One region of the Streptomyces sp. SX-6 genome, then DNA from elsewhere that is predicted to be linked to it. Evidence: riboswitches for the same ligand, from Rfam matches in the RefSeq annotation. Region 1 holds a riboswitch; each other region holds the start of a gene.
What was found. Region 1 has a riboswitch for cobalamin ahead of nicT (Nickel transporter NicT). Riboswitches for the same ligand answer to the same signal wherever they lie in the genome.
Positions count from the first base shown of each region.

Region 2: linked by a shared signal. The riboswitch ahead of ACV530_RS03580 (CoA-acylating methylmalonate-semialdehyde dehydrogenase) and the one ahead of nicT (Nickel transporter NicT) in region 1 are both predicted to bind cobalamin.
Region 3: linked by a shared signal. The riboswitch ahead of ACV530_RS33045 (ABC transporter substrate-binding protein) and the one ahead of nicT (Nickel transporter NicT) in region 1 are both predicted to bind cobalamin.
Region 4: linked by a shared signal. The riboswitch ahead of metE (5-methyltetrahydropteroyltriglutamate--homocysteine S-methyltransferase) and the one ahead of nicT (Nickel transporter NicT) in region 1 are both predicted to bind cobalamin.

Region 1 is NZ_JBTHHU010000006.1:21,446-23,640, reverse strand. It holds gene nicT (Nickel transporter NicT) at 1-1,001, opposite strand, end outside; cobalamin riboswitch at 1,033-1,251, opposite strand; gene ACV530_RS09180 (APC family permease) at 1,420-2,195, shown strand, end outside.
Region 2 is NZ_JBTHHU010000002.1:321,976-324,170, forward strand. It holds gene ACV530_RS03575 (phophatidylserine decarboxylase associated domain-containing protein) at 1-576, opposite strand, end outside; cobalamin riboswitch at 770-940, shown strand; gene ACV530_RS03580 (CoA-acylating methylmalonate-semialdehyde dehydrogenase) at 1,166-2,195, shown strand, end outside.
Region 3 is NZ_JBTHHU010000044.1:10,503-12,697, reverse strand. It holds gene ACV530_RS33050 (FecCD family ABC transporter permease) at 1-422, opposite strand, end outside; gene ACV530_RS33045 (ABC transporter substrate-binding protein) at 419-1,408, opposite strand; cobalamin riboswitch at 1,447-1,644, opposite strand; gene ACV530_RS33040 ((2Fe-2S)-binding protein) at 1,668-2,195, shown strand, end outside.
Region 4 is NZ_JBTHHU010000026.1:102,401-104,595, reverse strand. It holds gene metE (5-methyltetrahydropteroyltriglutamate--homocysteine S-methyltransferase) at 1-965, opposite strand, end outside; cobalamin riboswitch at 1,098-1,310, opposite strand; gene nirD (nitrite reductase small subunit NirD) at 1,341-2,195, opposite strand, start outside.

The sequences.
Region 1 (2,195 bases):
AAGCCGACGTTGTCGAGGTCGAGTCCGGCGACCCAGCTGGTGACCGCGTCGTTCATGCCGAGCTTCTCGTGGAGCACGCCGACGAGTTCGATGGTGCCGATGAGGAAGGCGACGGCGATCGACAGGCCGGTGATGGTGAGGTTGTAGTAGACCTTGCGGACCGGGTTGGAGAACGCCCACTGGTAGGCGAAGTTCATGAACGTGCCGTCGAGGGTGTCGAACAGGCTCATGCCGGCGGCGAACAGCAGCGGCAGGCAGACGATCGCGTACCAGGGCAGTCCGGCGGCGGCACCGCTGCCCGCCATCACCATCAGGGTGACCTCGGTGGCGGTGTCGAAGCCGAGGCCGAAGAGGAAGCCGAGCGGGTACATCTGGCCGGGGCGGCTGATGGAGCGCGTGAAGCGGCCGAGGAGGCGGTTCATGAACCCGCGGGAGTCCAGCTGCTTCTCGAGCTCGGCCTCGTCGTAGCGGCCCTCACGCATGGAGCGGAAGATGCGCAGGATGCCCGAGAGGGCGACGAGGTTGAGGGCGGCGATGAGGTAGAGGAAGCCGCCGGAGACGGTGGTGCCGACCACGCCGAGGGTCTGGTGGGTGGCGGAGTCCTCGTTCATCAGGGTCCCGGCCAGGTGCGTACCGCCGGCGACGAGGGCGGCCATGACGACGACAACGCTGGAGTGGCCGAGCGCGAACCAGAAGCCGACCGAGACCGGGCGCTTGCCGTCGGCCATCAGCTTGCGGGTGGTGTTGTCGATGGCGGCTATGTGGTCGGCGTCGAAGGCGTGCCGCATGCCGAGGGTGTAGGCGGTGATGCCGAGGCCGACTCCGTAGACCTTGGAGCCCACCGTGTAGTGGTTGGGGGCGACGAGCAGGAAGAGCACGCCGAAGGCGACGACGTGCAAGGCGGCTATGACGGCCAGCAGGCCGGCGGTTCGTATGGTGTCCTCGCGGCGCCATCGGAAGGCGGCGGGCACGCCGGCGGGGGTATCGGTGGGCAGGGTCATCTGCGGATCACGCTCCAGCACCTCGTGGATCGATTCGTGAGATGCCGTGGCCGGTCTCCTGGCTTACGGGTCCGCATGCGCGACCGTCCCTGCCTTCCCAGCAGCCGGCTGCTGCCAGTGGCTCCGCGCACCGCGAAGGGCGTGCGGAACGGGACGGTGACTTCCCGATCACAGTGGCGAGGGCCGCTCCGGAGTCGGACCTCGAAGGTCCCCACCGGTCTTCCCGAACACCACGGCCGGGCCACTGTAGCGCCTCGCCGGGGACGGGGTGGCCGGAAAGTGGCGATTGTCATGGCCCGTTCGAGCGGAGGGCGGCCATCCGCCGCTCTCGAACGGTCCAGGTGATGGACGTGTCCGGCGCGCCGGTGCTACGAGTGCGAGTGCAACCGATGACGACGAGAGGTTGACCGCCGTGGCAATTCCAGACAACGAGCCGGAGAAGCCGGTCGGCTTCGTCCGCCGTATCGGCCTCTTCCAGGCCACCGCCATCAACATGACGCAGATGTGCGGGATCGGACCTTTCATCACCATCCCCACCATGGTCGCCGCCTTCGGCGGGCCGCACGCCGTCATCGGCTTCGCGGCCGGTGCGGTCCTCGCGCTCGCGGACGGCCTGATCTGGGCCGAGCTGGGTGCGTCGCTGCCCGGGGCGGGCGGCAGTTACGTCTATCTGCGGCAGGCGTTCCAGTACCGCACCGGCAAGTTGATGCCGTTCCTGTTCATCTGGACGGCGATGCTCTACATTCCGCTCGCGATGTCCACGGGCGTCATCGGCTTCGTGGCGTATCTCCAGTATCTCTGGCCGGATATGACGCAGACTCAGGGCGACCTCGTCGGCGTCGGGCTCATCGTGCTCGTGGTCGCGATGCTGTGGGGGCGGGTGGACAGACTCGCGCGGATCGCGGCCGGGATGTGGTGGGTGATGATCGCGTCGATCGGTCTCGTGATCGTCGCGGCCTTCAGCCACTTCAGCCCCGACCTCGCCTTCACCTACCCCGCACACTCCTTCGATCTGACGACCAATCACTTCTGGATCGGCTTCGCCCTGGGGCTCACCATCGGCATCTACGACTACGGGGGCTACAACACCACCGCCTACATGGGCGCCGAGATCAGGAACCCGGGGCGCGTCCTGCCGCGCTCCATCATCTACTCCATCCTCGGCATCATGGTTCTGTATCTGCTGCTGCAGAT
Region 2 (2,195 bases), on a different contig from region 1:
GTGCTCCTCCGTCCGGTGGTCCCAGCACTCGTATTCGTAGAGCTTGTTGAGCTCGACGGCCGGCTGCGAGAACCAGTTCCGGGTGTTCAGCACATGCGCGCTCTCCGGGCTGTCCAGATACTGACACCACGCCCGGAGGATCACCCGGAGCTTGTCGTTGAACTGCGGGAGGCGGAAGGCGACATTGCCCGACGGTGTCAGCCGCATGTAGCCGACGAGTGCGGACATCGGCAGGGATATCAGCTTCATCGGGTCGCGGTCGTACGAGGGTGCCCATTTGACGACGACGTTGAGGTACTGGACGAACGCGTCGAGGTCGGCGATGTGCCGGTGCGCGTCCGGGACCTGGGCAATCATCTCGGACACGTACTTCCGGACGATGCCGTCGGAGTGGATGAGCTCGGCCATCTCCTGTACGGCCGGGTGGAGTTCTTCCTTGAGGTCCGCCGCGCGCTGGGCGAGGCTCTTCTGGAATTCGTCGATGGCGAGCGGGTTCCGCGGCAGATATCCGCCCGCCCGGCCGAACGTGTTCTGGTAGCGCGCGTGGAGTTCCTGAGGCGTGATGACAGCGGTCATGGCCGTTCCCCTCACTGGTCGCGTCGACAGCGGGTCGCATCCTCCCAAGCCCCGGCACCCTTCGGCACTTCCGCGATCCAGCCATTTCCGGGTACGGCCGGATCCGGCCTGCCGGCGTCAGGGGCTGGGGTCGGGGCCGGGGCCGGGGCCGGGGCCGGCAGGGGGTGGACTTACTAGGACGTCCAACTATATGTTCGTGACCAAGGCCCGCGGTGCAGGGAAGCCGGTGCGAATCCGGAACGGTCCCGCCACTGTGACCGGGGAGTGTGCCGTTGCGCGCACGCCACTGACGCGTCGCGTCGGGAAGGCTGGCGGCATGCGGTGATCCGGGAGTCAGGATACCGGCCGCGGCATGTTCCGTGTTTCCACGAGGATGGAGCAGACACGCATGGCACCGGTCCTCACCCACGACCGCGGCGATCCTCCGGAACGCACGGGAACGTCCGTGCGTCCATAACTCTCCGGAACTCTCCGGCGAATCGCCCGCCTTCGCGTCCCGCGGCTGTTCCGTGCGCGCGCACCGTACCCGGTGACGCCGCCGGGCCTGCCGTGCCATCCCCGGATCCCACCTGACGGGAGCAAGCTGTTCATGGTTCGTGAACTCACCCATTTCATCGGCGGCAAGCACATATCCGGAACATCGGGGCTGTTCGGCGATGTCCACGACCCCAACACCGGCGCGGTGCAGGCGAGGGTGCCCCTGGCGGGGCGCGACGAGACCACAGCCGCGATCGACGACGCGGTGAAGGCGCAGGCCGAGTGGGCCGCGTGGAACCCGCAGCGCCGGGCCCGCGTCCTGATGAAGTTCCTCCAGCTCGTGGAGGGCGAACGGGACTCCCTGGCCCGGATGTTGTCCGCCGAGCACGGCAAGACGGTCGCCGACGCGCACGGCGACCTCCAGCGCGGGCTCGAGGTCGTCGAGTTCGCCGCCGGCATTCCGCACCTGCTCAAGGGCGAGTTCACCGACAACGCGGGCACGGGCATCGACGTCCACTCGCTGCGGGCGCCGCTGGGCGTCGTGGCGGGGATCACCCCGTTCAACTTCCCCGCGATGATCCCGCTGTGGAAGGCCGCGCCCGCGATCGCCTGCGGCAACGCGTTCATCCTCAAGCCGTCCGAGCGCGACCCGTCCGTGCCCCTGCGGCTCGCGGAGCTCTTCCTCGAGGCCGGGCTGCCGGCGGGTGTGCTCAACGTCGTCAACGGCGGCAAGGAAGCGGTCGACACGCTGCTGGAGGACCCGCGCGTCCAGGCCGTCGGCTTCGTCGGCTCCACCCCGATCGCCGCGCACATCTACGCCACCGCCGCCGCGCACGGCAAGCGCGCCCAGTGCTTCGGCGGCGCCAAGAACCACATGATCGTGATGCCGGACGCCGACCTCGACCAGGCCGCGGACGCCCTCATCGGCGCCGGCTACGGCTCCGCGGGCGAGCGCTGCATGGCCATCTCGGTCGCCGTGCCCGTCGGCGAGGAGACGGCGAACGCCCTGGTCGCCAAGCTCAAGGAGCGCATCGGCGCGCTGCGCATCGGCCGCTCCGACGACCCCGGGGCCGACTTCGGGCCGCTGGTGAGCCGCGACGCGCTCGACCGCGTACGCCGCTATGTGGACATCGGCACCGAGG
Region 3 (2,195 bases), on a different contig from region 1:
ACCAGCGCGGCCAGCCCGCCGAGGAAGGCGGCGGCGGACAGCGAGTACGTCCCGAACAGGGTGACCCCGGAGACGACCACCAGCACCGCGCCGACGCTCGCCCCGGAGGAGACGCCGAGCAGCGCCGGTTCCGCGAGCGGATTGCGGACGAGGGCCTGGAGCGCCATGCCGCAGACGGACAGCCCCGCCCCCACGGTGCCGCCGAGCAGCACCCTGGGCAGCCGGACGTCCGTCACGATGGTTTCCCGGACCTGCGGCCAGTCGCCACCGCCCGACGACGGTACGAGCCGGTGCCACAGGATCTGCCAGACCTGTCCGGGCGGCACCGTGACCGAGCCCAGTGCGACGCCGAACGTGACCACCGCGCACAGCAGGACGAGCAGCCCCGCCACCACCGACCAGTACCGGGTGTTCCGGGTCACCGGAAGGACTCCGGGTGCAGCTGCCGGGCCAGCGACTCGACCGCCGCGGGCACCCGTACGCCCAACACCGTGGAGGAGAGCGGGAGTACGACGAAGCGCCGGTCGCGGATCGCGGGCACGTCCTTGAGCGCCGGGTTCGACAGCAGGAAGGACTTCTTGGCCTCGACGGACTGATCCCCGTAGTCGTAGATCACGACAACCTCGGGGGCCCGCTGGGCGACCTGCTCGAACGACACGTTGCCGAAGCGCTTGTCGAGGTCGGCGAAGACGTTTCTGCCACCGGCCAGTTCGAGGATCTCGTTGCCGATGCCCGCGCCGCCGGCGGTGAACGCGGTCTGCTCGCCGCTGTCGTAGACGAAGGCCTTCACCGGTTTCGCCTGGGCGAGGCGGGACTTCACCCGGTCCAGGGTGGTGTGCATCGAGGCGACCAGCGCCTTGGCCCGGCCCTCCGCCCCGAAGATCCGGCCGACGGTCAGGATCTCCTGGTCGTCGGTGGCCGTGGTCACGCGGCCGGAGGGGCAGTTCTCGATGCTGAGGTGGGTGTTGACGCCGCTCTTGGCGAGCGCGGCACGGCCGCGTCCCTGCGACTCGTCGAAGGCGCTGCCGAACCCGGCGTAGACGAAGTCGGGTTCGGCGGAGAGCAGAGTCTCCTGGGAGGGATACTGCTTGGCGAGCACCTTGACCGAGTCATAGGCGGCCCGGTACTCGGGCAGTACGGCGTCGTCGAGGTAGGCGGTGCCCACCATGGACTTCTGCAGGCCCAGCGCCAGCATGATCTCGGTGGCGTGCTGGTTGAGCGCCACCGCACGGGTGGGCGGGTGCTGATAGGTGGTGGTGACACCGCAGTTGCGCACGGTGTAGGGGAAGCCTTCGGCGGTGTCCGTGTCCGCCGAATCGGTCCTGGGCGCGGCCGAGCCGCAGCCGGCGACGAGCAGCAGACAGACGGCTGCCGCCAGGCCGGGAAGCATGCGTATGCGAATGCGCATGGTGCTGTGTGGGTCCTCTCACCGGAACCGGGCCGGGGGTCGGGGCATGGCAAGCGGGCCAGTCTCCTGACTCCCGGATCAGCACTCCCCTCGGCCTTCCCGCCTTGCGGCCGTGGCCTTCGTCGAGGTTCGCTCCCCGGTCACAGTGGCGCGACCGTGCCGGAATTGCACCGGCTTCCTGGCATCCACGGACATCTTAAAGGGATGTTCAAATGGCCCTGTGACAGGCTCTCAACCGATGCCGTATTCCCTGGCCGACTTGGCCGACTTGAGGCGCTTCTTCAGCGTCAGTACCGGTCCACCGCCCCACGACGCCCGCCCCTGGGCCGATTTGGCAACCGACCGCAGCGCGCTCGCCGGCCGTGTCGACGGTGTCGCGCGACGCCTCGCCCTGACGGAGCGGCGGGTGGCCGCCTCCGTGATGTTCCAGGGCCTGGCGGCCCGGGTCTGGTCCCCGCTGATCGGCGCGCACCTGTGCCACGGGCTGCTGCTCGACCTGCCGGGCGGGGAGTTGTACTGGCTGCCCGCACCGGGCGGTGCGGTGCCGTTGCACCTGGCCCGGCCCGCGGGGCACTGGAAGGCGGCTTCGCCGGAGGAGGTGTACGCGCAAGGGCATGCGCTGCTGGAGCCGGTCGCGGACGCGTTGCGCGAACTCCTGCCGATCTCCCCGAAGGTCCTGTGGGGCAACTCGGCCTCCACGGTGGCGGAAGCACTCGATGCCGTCGCAGCGGCCCACCCCGAACGGGCGGCACACGCGCAGGCCCTGGGCCGCGAGCTGACGGGCCTC
Region 4 (2,195 bases), on a different contig from region 1:
AGGGTGGCGAGGGTAGTCAGCGACGCGGTGAGGTCGTTGATCCATACGTTGCGGCCGTCCACGACTCCGGCGACGAGCCGCTTGCCGGGCAGGCCGCCGGCGGCGGCGAGGTCGTCGAGGTTGGCGGCGGCGCGGCCGGTGAAGTCGAGGGCGAGCCCGTCGACGGGGGCCTTGGCCAGGACGGGCAGTGCCTCGCCGAGCCGGTCGAAGTAGGAGGCGACCAGGAGCTGAGGGCGGTCGGTGAGGGCGCCGAGTTCACGGTAGGCGCGGGCTGCGGCGTTCAGTTCGGCCGGGGTGCGGTCCTGGACGAGGGCGGGCTCGTCGAGCTGCACCCACGTGGCGCCGGCGGCCCGCAGGTCGGCGAGCACCTCGGCGTAGACGGGCAGCAGCCGGTCCAGCAGGGTCAACGGGTCGAAGCCGGGCGCCACTTCGGGGGCGGGCTTGGCGAGCAGGAGGTAGGTGACCGGGCCGACGAGCACGGGGCGTCCGGTGAGACCTAGGGCGAGGGCCTCCTTCAGCTCCCCGACCTGCTTGCGGGAGTCGGCGGCGAAGACGGTGCCGGGGCCCAGTTCCGGCACGAGGTAGTGGTAGTTGGTGTCGAACCACTTGGTCATTTCGAGCGGCGCCGCGTCCTTGGTCCCGCGCGCCATCGCGAAGTAGCCGTCCAGGGCGTCCGCTTCGACGGCGGCCCGGTGGCGGGCGGGGATGGCGCCGACCATGACGCTGGTGTCGAGGACGTGGTCGTAGTACGAGAAGTCGCCGGTCGGGACCTCGTGGATCCCGGTGGCGGCGAGGCCGCGCCAGGTGGCGGCCCGCAGTCGGGCGGCGGTCCGCCGCAGCCCGTCGGCGTCCGCCCGGCCCTTCCAGTAGCCCTCGACGGCCTTCTTCAGTTCCCGGTCGGGGCCCTGACGGGGATAGCCGTACACGGTGGCCCGTGCTGCCGCGGCCGCGGTCTTGCGGGTCATGGAACTCTCCTTCGCGAGTTGCCCAGGAGGCCCGGGGACGACCGGGGGCGCGAAGGGTACGGCTGACACCGCACACCGCGGTGCTGCGCGCGCCGACCCGCCCTCGAGGTCACCGGACCTTCCGTGCGCACTGGTCGCGCACGGGCAGCGGCAGGTCTTCGGACTCGCGGGCGCGTGCATGGCGCACACCTACTGACCGTCGCTTCCCGGTCCCTACGGGCCCAGTGCTCATGACGGCGGTCGTTCCCGCTCACCGCTGCGGGGCAGTTCCGGATTCCCACCGGATTCCCTCTTGCGACGCGCCTGCCTGGCGGGCAGGGCGAACCAGCTGCACCGGTCAGCCTAGGTGCTGACCGGTGCGCGGAACAGCCCTGTTCACCTGCCGGACACACCGGAGCCGCGGCGGACGGCCAGGGTGAGGAGGGCGCAGACGGCATAGAAGGCGAGGAAGGCGACGTACGCCGCTTCGCCGTTGCCGGTGGCGAGGAAGGACTGGCGGAAGGCGATGTTGACCAGCAGGCCGCCGAGGGCGCCGACGGCGCCCGCGAGGCCGATCAGGGCGGCGGCCCGCCGCTCGGCCGCGGCATGTGCCGCGGCCGGGTCCGTGCCCGCCTGGGCCGCGGCCAGCGCCTTGGCGTGGTGGAGGGCGGGGATCATGCGGTAGACGGAGCCGTTGCCGATGCCGCTGAGGACGAACAGCGCGACGAAGCCCGCGAAGAAGACGGCGACCAGGCCCTGTTGGGCGGCGACGAGGATCAGCGCGGCGGAGACCGCCATGGCCCCGAAGACGGCGACGGTCACCCGGGCACCGCCGTGCCGGTCGGCCCACGCGCCGCCCAGCGGGCGGGAGAGCGAGCCGAGCAGCGGGCCGAGGAAGGTGAGGTAGGCGGCCTTGACCGGGGTGTCGAACTGGTCCTGGAACTGCACCTGGAGGACCTGCCCGAAGGCGAAGCCGAAGCCGATGAACGAGCCGAACGTGCCGAGGTAGAGCACCGAGAGCAGCCAGGTGTGGCCGTCGCGGGTGATCTCGCGCAGGGCCGGATGCCGGTGGCGGACCGGCAGGTTGTCCATCCACCGCGCCGCGGCGACGACGGTGAGCGCGATCAGCGGGATGTAGCACAGCGGCAGCAGCCGGGGGTGGCCCGCACCCGCGGTGGCGAGGACGAGGAGGCCGACGAGCTGGACCGCCGGCACGCCGAGGTTGCCGCCGCCCGCGTTGATGCCCAGCGC